Regions from separate parts of the Aeromonas rivipollensis genome, predicted to be linked through region 1. Evidence: riboswitches for the same ligand, from Rfam matches in the RefSeq annotation. Region 1 holds a riboswitch; the other holds the start of a gene.

The links. Region 1 has a riboswitch for cyclic di-GMP ahead of WIR04_RS16130 (glycosyl hydrolase family 18 protein). Riboswitches for the same ligand answer to the same signal wherever they lie in the genome.
Region 2: another riboswitch for cyclic di-GMP. It lies ahead of lafK (lateral flagellar response regulator transcription factor LafK); the one in region 1 lies ahead of WIR04_RS16130 (glycosyl hydrolase family 18 protein).

Annotation. Positions count from the first base shown of each region.
Region 1 covers NZ_CP149130.1:3,560,854-3,565,317, reverse strand. Annotated here, with positions in the region: gene WIR04_RS16135 (ExeM/NucH family extracellular endonuclease) at 1-2,004, opposite strand, end outside; cyclic di-GMP riboswitch class I at 2,300-2,383, shown strand; gene WIR04_RS16130 (glycosyl hydrolase family 18 protein) at 2,496-4,464, shown strand, end outside.
Region 2 covers NZ_CP149130.1:430,536-434,999, reverse strand. Annotated here, with positions in the region: gene fliFL (lateral flagellar M-ring protein FliFL) at 1-518, opposite strand, end outside; gene lfiE (lateral flagellar hook-basal body complex protein LfiE) at 537-863, opposite strand; gene lafK (lateral flagellar response regulator transcription factor LafK) at 875-2,137, opposite strand; cyclic di-GMP riboswitch class I at 2,390-2,477, opposite strand; gene lfhA (lateral flagellar biosynthesis protein LfhA) at 2,672-4,464, opposite strand, start outside.

The DNA.
Region 1 (4,464 bases):
CGACTTGATCAGCTCGCCGGTGAAGGCGCTGCCATATTCGAACAGGTCGCTCTCGAAAGAGTTGATGTGCCAGTCGGCTACCGCCACCACCTTGCTCGCCAGCGCCGGGTTGGCGAGGGCGTAATCCAGGGTGCCAAGCTCGGCCTCGTAGCTGTAGGAGATGGCCTTCTCCTGGTTGAACTTGACGTTCAGATCCACCAGTCCGTAACCCTTGCCCACCGCGCGGCCCATCTGCTCATAGGGCTGCTCGCCGATCAAGGTGTGGGAGGCGGAGCGGATCTGGCGATCCGCCTTGGCCGGATCGTAGTCGGTGAGCACCCTGATCGGGTCCTCCTTGGCGTAAGAGTTGAAGTCCCCCACCAGCAGCACCTGACCCGGCATCTTGCTCACCGCGTCCCCCAGCACCTTGGCGGCACTGACCCTGAACTCGGTGCACTTGCCCTGCAGATCCGCAGGCTCGGTCTTGCCATCGCCGTTCTCATAGCAGCCGGATCCCTTGGATTTCAGGTGGTTGACCACCAGCGTCAGGGGCTCGTCGCTGCCCGCCACCCCGAAGCGCTGCACCAGGGAGTCCCGCTGACCTGCGCTTCTGGCGACGCCGCCCGTGATGTAGCGCTGCTGGGGCAGACGAATGACCTCGGCATCCCCGCTCGGGGTGAGCAGGGCGGGGCGATAGATCATGGCCACCATGATGGCGTCGCCGCCAAAGAAGCGCTCCTGGGTGAGCAGGGCCTTGGGCAGGCTGACGAAGGCGTACTGCTTGCTCGCCTCTTTCTGCCGGGCGTTGAGGCTCTGCACCAGATCGCTGATGGCGGCGTGCTCGTCGAAGCCGTTGTTCTCCATCTCCATCAGGCCGAGCAGGTCGGCGTCCATCTCGTTGATGGCGTTGACGATCTTGGTGCGCTGCAGCTGGAACTCCTCCAGGCTCTTGGCGCCGCGGTTGCAGCCCTTGGCGCTGTCCGCATCCGCCTGATCCGCACAGAGCACGTTGAGGGCGCCCCCCACGCTGGAGTGGCTGGTGAAGTAGTTGAGTACGTTGAAGCTGCCGATGCGCAGGTCGGTGCCATTGGCGCGGGCCGGTGAGCCCTGGCGGTCGTTCTCATCGGTGCGCAGCAGATCCCCCGCCGTGATGCGCTGATCCTTGGGCACTATCAGCCGGTACTCGTCATAGCTGTAACCCACCATGGCTTCCAGGTTGACCGGGGCATCGCCGATGCGCAGGTAACCCTGCTCCGGCTCCCAGGCCGGCAACCAGGGCAGCTTGCCGTTGGCGGCCTTGAAGTCCGACTCGAGGAAGACGCGGTTGCCCGCGTTGGCCTCGGCCAGCGCCACGGCTTCTGGGCTGCCCGCCACATGGAGCTGGGTCGGCTTCATCAGCGGGGCACCGTGGGCGAGCACCAGGTTGTTGCGCTTGGCGGCGTAGTCGTAGCTGAAGTTGCGGCTTACCTTGAGGGCGCTCTCCCCATCGAGGCGCACCCGCATCCCCTCGTGACGCTCCAGTGCCCGGGCCAGGGTTTCCCCCTCCAGCACCCGCAGCGCCGTGGCGGCCGGGGCATCGCCCTGGGCCAGCACCGCCAGACGCGGGGCGCTGCCGTCAAACAGGGGCTTGAGCTGGGTGTGACCATGATACTCCTCGACCTTGGCCTCCAGGCAGATCAGGGCACCCGGCTGGATGTCCGGGTACTTGGTCGCGAATTGCTTGTCGTTGAGGTAGACGAAGATGCCATCCGAGCTCTGGGGATTGCCATCCCCCTGCAGATCCTGCAGATAGAAGCCCTTGTTGAGGCTCTCCCCCAGACCCGAGACTACCGCCTTGACCGAGACGCTCTGGGGGCTTTCGAACTGATCGTCCGGGACGAGCGGGCTCTTGTCGCCGCTGCCCTGGATGGCGGGGATGGGGGTGAGGGCGCTGTCGGCCGGGCAACTGAAGCCGGCGGCATGGAGAGACGGGGACGCGAGGGCGAGCCCCACGGCCAGGGACAGCAGGGTAGGTCTTCCTTTCATGGGTATTCCTTTTTTTATTTTTGCCAGTGTTTCCATAGCCTTGGCGCTTTGGCCAAGGGCGCGCATTGTCACATTTCTGGCAGCTCTGACCAGTGAGGCAACGCACATTATGGGGAGACAAAAGAGGCTGAGTCCGTTTTTTTGACGTGGCTAACAGATTGATATTAATGACTTAATAGTTAGTTGGCCGATGGAGGGGAAGTGTGAGCTGACCGGCATTCACATATTTTCCTTAGAGAATAAAGATTGAGCGGCCGCCACTTGCTTCCTATACTCGAGCCGTTCCTCACGGAACCCAGGCAAAGGGCAAACCGGCAGTGATGCCGGGACGCAAAGCCTCCGATCTGTCTCACCCGGGCCAGACTGCGGGGTTACCCGGGGTGACTTGAGGGTTTGTGGCCCGTCCATGGCCTGTTGTCGCTCCCTTGTTCCCTGTTGCGATTGCGCTTTTCCCGGTGTTGAAGCCAAGACAAAACAAGGAAGATAACAATATGCAACAGATCTTGAGGCCCAGCAGGCTCGCCATGCTGGTCGCCCTTGCGGCCGTCCCTGCCTGGGCGCAGGCCGCTTACCCCGCCTATCAGGCAGGCACTGCCTACAAGGCTGGCGACATCGTCAGCAACGCCGGTGCCCTCTATGAATGCAAGGAATTCCCTTACTCCGGCTGGTGCGGCGCCTCGCCCTACCACTATGCCCCCGGGGTCGGTACCGTCTGGGCCGATGCCTGGAAGCTCTATGGCGGTGAGGTGCCGCCGCCTGCTCTGGTCGTTGCCATCGGCTCCCCTGCCGTGGGCAGCAGCGTCAGCGAAGGGGCCAGCCTGGCCCTAGCGGTGACCCTGAGCGGCCCGGTCACGGCGCTGGCCAAGGTGGAGTACCTGATCGACGGCACCCTGGTCGCCACGGCCACGGCCTCCCCCTGGAGTGCCAGCTGGCCTGCCGCCGGCGTTGGCAATCACGCCCTCAAGGCCCGGGCGCTGGATAAAGACGGCAAGGTGCTGAGCGAGGCGGATTCGAGCTTCAAGGTCGCCGCCGTGGTGGCGCCAGAGGCCCCCAGGGCGAGCATCGCCAGCCCCGCCGCCGGGGCCAAGGTGACCCTGGGCCGCGCCCTCACCGTGACCGGCAATGTCACCGACGCCAATGACGACGTCGCCAAGGTCGAGCTGTTCGTCGATGGCAAGAAAGTGGGCGAAGACAGCAGCGCCCCCTGGCAGCTGAGCTGGACACCCCAGAGCAAGGGGCTGGCCGGTCTCAAGCTGGTGGCGACCGACAAGGAGAACCTGGTCGGCGAATCGGCCCAGGTCGATGTCCAGGTGGAAGAGGCTGCGCTGCCCCCCACCGGTGGCAACCTCTCCTGCGACGTGCGCCAGATCTATCGCGCCGATGGCAGCGAGTGCATGGGGGATGACCATGGCCGCCGCGTCATCGGCTATTTCACCTCCTGGCGTACCGGCAAGAACGGGCTGCCCTCCTACCTGGTGGGCGACATCCCCTGGGACAAGATCACCCACATCAACTACGCCTTCGCGGCGGTGGATGAGCAGAGCCACCTCATCAAGGTGGATGACGCCGCCACCAAACTGACCTGGGACGGGGTGCCGGGCGCCGAAATGGATCCCGAGTTCGCCTATCAGGGCCACTTCAACCTGCTGTCGAAATACAAGAAGCAGTATCCGGACGTGAAGACCCTGATCTCCGTGGGTGGCTGGGCCGATACCCGCGGCTTCTACACCGCCACCACCAAGGGCGACTGCTCGGTCAACACCGCCGGCATCAACGCCTTCGCCGACTCGGCGGTGGGCTTCATCCGCCAGTACGGCTTCGATGGGGTGGATATCGACTACGAGTACCCCACCTCCATGAAGGATGCGGGCAACCCGAACGACTTCCCGCTCTCCAACCAGTGTCGCGGCAAGCTCTTTGCGAACTATGAAGTGCTGATGAAGACCCTGCGCAACAAGCTCGACAGCGCCGGGACCGAGGACGGTCGCAAGTACATGCTGACCATTGCCTCGCCGGCCTCGGCCTACCTGCTGCGCGGCATGGAGAACTTCCAGGTCACCCAGTATCTGGATTACGTCAACCTGATGACCTACGACTTCCACGGTGCCTGGAACCACTTCGTCGGCCACAACGCAGCCCTGTTCGACAACAAGGCGGATCCCGAGCTGGCCCAGTGGGGTGTCTACACCCAGGCCCAGTTTGGCGGCATCGGTTATCTCAACTCCGCCTGGGCGGCCCACTACTTCCGCGGCGCCCTGGCGGCGGGCAAGATCAACATAGGGGTGCCCTATTACACCCGTGGTTGGCAGGGGGTGACCGGTGGTACCCACGGCCTGGGGGGCAAGGCGGCGCTGCCGAGCCAGAGCGCCTGTCAGCCGGGCACGGGGGGCAGCACAGTCCCCTGCGGCAACGGGGCGGTCGGCATCGACAACATCTGGCATGACCTTGACAAGAACGGCA
Region 2 (4,464 bases), 1.4 Mb from region 1:
AACAGGGTCCGCTTGGGGATAGCCAGATGCACCCGGGCACTGCGCACCGCATCCAGCGAGATGATGGTTCTGGCCAGCTCCCCTTCCAGGGCATGGCGATAACGCGCCCCTTCCATGAACTCGCTGGTGCCAAGACCTGTCACTGTGTCCAGCCCCTCGAGGCCGGCCGGCATGGCCGCCCTGACCCCGCGCGCCGCCAGCGCCATGCGCACGTGGGCAAGCTGGCTCTCCGGTACCAGGATCTGGCCCGAGCTTTTCTCCAGCCGGAAGGGCACCTGCTCCTTCTCCAGCATCTCCATGATGTTGGCGGTGTCGTAGAGCTCCTGCTTGCCGTAGAGCGGCACATAGTTCTTGCTGGAGGTCCAGAGGATCACCACTATGGTGCCCGCCACTATGGCGGCAAGCAGCGCTATGGTCAGGATGGATTTGTTGTCCCGGGACAGGGTGCGCCAGTTGCGCATCCCTTCCTGTACCCGGGCGATCAGGGAGCCCGATGCCCCCGGCGAGGATGATACCAATTCAGTCATGACCTACCCTCAGAGCGGCATGCGCATGATGTCATCGAAGCCTGTCATCAGTTTGTTGCGCACCTGCATCAGGGCGGAAAAACTGAGACCTGCCTTCTGGCTGGCCACCATGGCCCCCACCAGATCGTCGCTCTGACCCGCGTCGACGGCGGTCATCAATCTGGACGCGACATTCTGCTGTTCGTTGACCCGGCCGACGACGTCACGCATGGCGTCGCTGAACGAGACAGCCGAGGCGTCGTTAGGCTCGATGGAAGGGGTGTGACTGGCAACGCGCTGCATTTCCTGCATCTGCTGCAGGAGCGTCACCTGTGATGACATGATCTCAATCTTCACTCGGTTATCCCTTAGTTTTGAATCTGCTGCTCGACATCGATGCCCTGCTCGCGCATGGCAGCCAGCTTGTATCTAAGTGCCCGGGTCGTCATCCCAAGGGCTTCGGCCGTACGAGTCCGGTGACCACGAAAACGGCGCAACGTCTCCAGGACGAATTGAAATTCGGCATGCCGTTTGGTCTCGCTGAGCCCCTCCGGGGCCGCAAGCGTCTGCGGTAACAGGTTGTCGGCTTCCACGGCATAATGGGGCAGCATCAAATCGACCGCCTGAATATGCAATCCGCGAGCCATAATTAGCGCCCGCTGGATCACGTTGTCCAGTTCGCGCACATTGCCCGGCCAGTCATAGGAGAGCAGCTGCTTGCAGGCGCTCTCGCTGAGGCGATACCCCTGCTGGGCGGCGTAGCGCTCGATGAAGTACTCCGCCAGCGGCAGTATGTCGTCCGGCCGCTCCCGCAGGGCGGGCCAGCTCATGGGCAGCACATCGAGCCGGTAGAAGAGGTCCTCGCGAAACTCCCCCTGCAACACCAACTCCCTCAGGTCTCTGTTGCTGGCGGCAATGATCCGCACATCCAGCGCAATCACCTGATGGCTGCCCAACCGCTCGACCTCTTTCTCCTGCAGTACCCGCAGCAGCTTGGCCTGCAATGCCAGCGGCAGTTCGGAGATCTCGTCGAGCAGCAGGGTGCCCCCCTGGGCCAGCTCGAACTTGCCCTGCTGGCTGGCGGTCGCGCCGGTAAAGGCCCCCTTGCTGTGTCCGAACAGGATGGATTCGAGCATGGATTCGGGGATGGCTGCGCAGTTGATGGCCACGAAGGGCTTGCCCGCCCGGCTGGACATCTCGTGGATGTAGCGGGCCAGCCGCTCCTTGCCCGTCCCCGACTCGCCGCCGATGAGGATGGTGGCCGAGGTCTTGGCAGCCCGCCTGGCGAGCTGCAATACCTGCAGGCTCAGAGGCGAGGAGGCGATCAGGTTGGGAATGGCCTGACGCAGGCGCAGGGCCCCCCTCACCACATCGAGGATCTGGCGCTGACTGAAAGGCTTGATGATGTAATCGATGGCGCCGGCCCGCATGGCCTCCGCCGCCAGATAGGCCTGGTGCTCATTGACCAGGATGACGCAGTCGGTACCCGCCAGCTCCTGCACCATTGAGGGACCGGCCTCGGTCATGACCGCCATGTCGAGCAACACGAGATCCGCGGAATGGTTGGAGAGAAATTGCTTGGCCAGCGGGACAGAATTCAGGCAAGAGACGCGATAGCCTGCATTCAACAATATTCCCTCAACATCGTCTCCATTTGATAACGAAGAGGAAACTAATAATAGATGTGCATGAGATTCAATACCGACGGGTATTGAATTTTCCTTGATAGATAAATCAGAAAACATATTAACCCGAACCTGTGATTGCACATGAATCAATCAACAGAACTGACGCTCAAAAAATAAAAACGCACCAGGACGGGGCAGCACCTCTTATTGAGCACTTACCCTATATCGGTATGAAAACAAGGCTGGAATCATGACCTTGGTAACCCCGCTATCATTAGCATCAATGCCGTTAGACCGGAGGCTTTGCGTCCTGACTTTTCAGTTCAGTTTGCCTTTATCATGCGACGACCCGTATTAGGATGGCATGGCTTGGTTGTCCTTAAGCCATGTGACACATCTGACTGTTTCTATTTTATTTTTTCACTGTCAGTCTGTGTCGCGTCAAAAGCCGTCACATCATAACGGCTTTATATGACAATTCAAGCAGATGTGCGGAATAGTCTCTTCCTGCCGGCATATGGGCGTGGCAATTCCACTTCAGCCCAGGGTGCCAATTACTTCGACCCGTAAATCTTCCGGGATCTCGTTATAAGAGAGCACTTTGAGACCCTTTGAGAAGGATCGGGCATAGCGGGCGATCAGGGGCCTGAGCTGGGGCATGACCACCAGCACGGGCGCATACCCCTGCTGCTGCAACTGCTCCTTCACCAGCGGCATGTTCTGCTGCAACTGCGCCAGCAATTGCGGGTCGACCGGGAAGCTGTCCAGCTGGATTTTTCCCTGCTGCTGGGACTGGTTCATTGCCGTCAGCAGGGTCTGCTCCAGCCGGTCGTCCAGGGTGAAGGCCGCCAGTATGTCGCGGGATCCGATCGCCTGCCTGACGATCTGGCGCTTGAGGGCGCAGCGCACGTCCGAGGCCAGCAGCACCGGGTCCTTGGTCAGCTCGCTCGCATCCAGCAAGGTGGTGGCTATGGTGCGGATGTCGGTGAGGCTGATCTGCTCCTTGAGCAATTGACGGAAGACCCGCAGTTGCTGCATCTGGGTCAGGGCCAGATTGAGCTCTTCCGCCAGGCGGGGGGACTGGGTGGCCAGATACTGGCCCAGCTTGCCCACCTCGTCATGGCCGAAGAGCCCATCGAGCTGCTCCCTGAGCAACTTGCTGGCATGGGTGGCGATGACGGTGGCAGAGTCGACCACGGAGTAACCCAGGTTGAGCGCCTTGGCCTTGTTGTCCGGCGAGATCCAGACAGCGTTCATGCCATAGGCCGGATCCTGGGTCAGCTCGCCGTCCAGGGCGCCATAGGTCTCGCCGCTGCTGATGGCCATCAGCCGCTGGCAATCCACATTGCCTGTGGCCAGGGCAATGCCAGACAGCTTGATGCGATACTGGTCCGGCTGCAGTTGCAGGTTGTCCCGCACCCGGATCTCGGGCAGCAGGAAACCGTACTGCTCGGACAGTGTCTTGCGAATGCCGCGCACCCGGGCGAGCAGCTCGGCCCCCTTGTTCGCCTCGGCCAGCGGCACCAACCGATAACCCAGTTCGATGGCGACCGCATCCACCGGCGGCAGATCCTGCCAGTCCAGCCCTTGCGGCTCCGGCTGTACCATCTGCCTCGTCAGCTCCTCGGCCGCATCCAGGGCCGGATCCTTTGCCCGGCGCTGGCTGACGCTCCAGCCGGTCCAGGCCAGCACAGCGGCAAAGCTGAGGAAGGCCAGCATGGGCATGCCGGGCACCAGGCCCAGGATCAGCATGATGGTCGCCGCCGTATAGATGACCCGGGGAGAAGCCAGGATCTGCTGGCCGACCTGATCCGACATCTCCCCCTCGTCACTCACCCTAGTGACTATGATGGCCGCCGCGGTGGACATCAGCAGGGAGGGGATCTGGGCGACCAGACCATCACCTATGGTGAGCAGGGCATAGATGCGGAAGGCATCGGAGACCGGCAGCGAGTGCTGGAAGATACCGATGGCGAGACCGCCCACCAGGTTGATGATCAGCACCAGCAGGCCGGCGATGGCATCGCCACGGACAAACTTGGAGGCCCCGTCCATGGCGCCGTAGAAGTCGGCTTCCCTGGCGATCTCTTCCCGCCTGGCGCGGGCCTGGTGCTGATCCAGGGTGCCGGCGTTGAGATCGGCATCTATGGCCATCTGCTTGCCCGGCATGGCATCCAGGGTGAAGCGGGCGGAGACTTCGGAGATCCGCTCCCCCCCCTTGGTGATCACCACGAAGTTGATGATCATCAGGATCACGAACACCACCAGACCCACCACGTAGTTGCCACCGATCACCACTTCCCCGAAGGCCTGGATGACCTTGCCGGCGG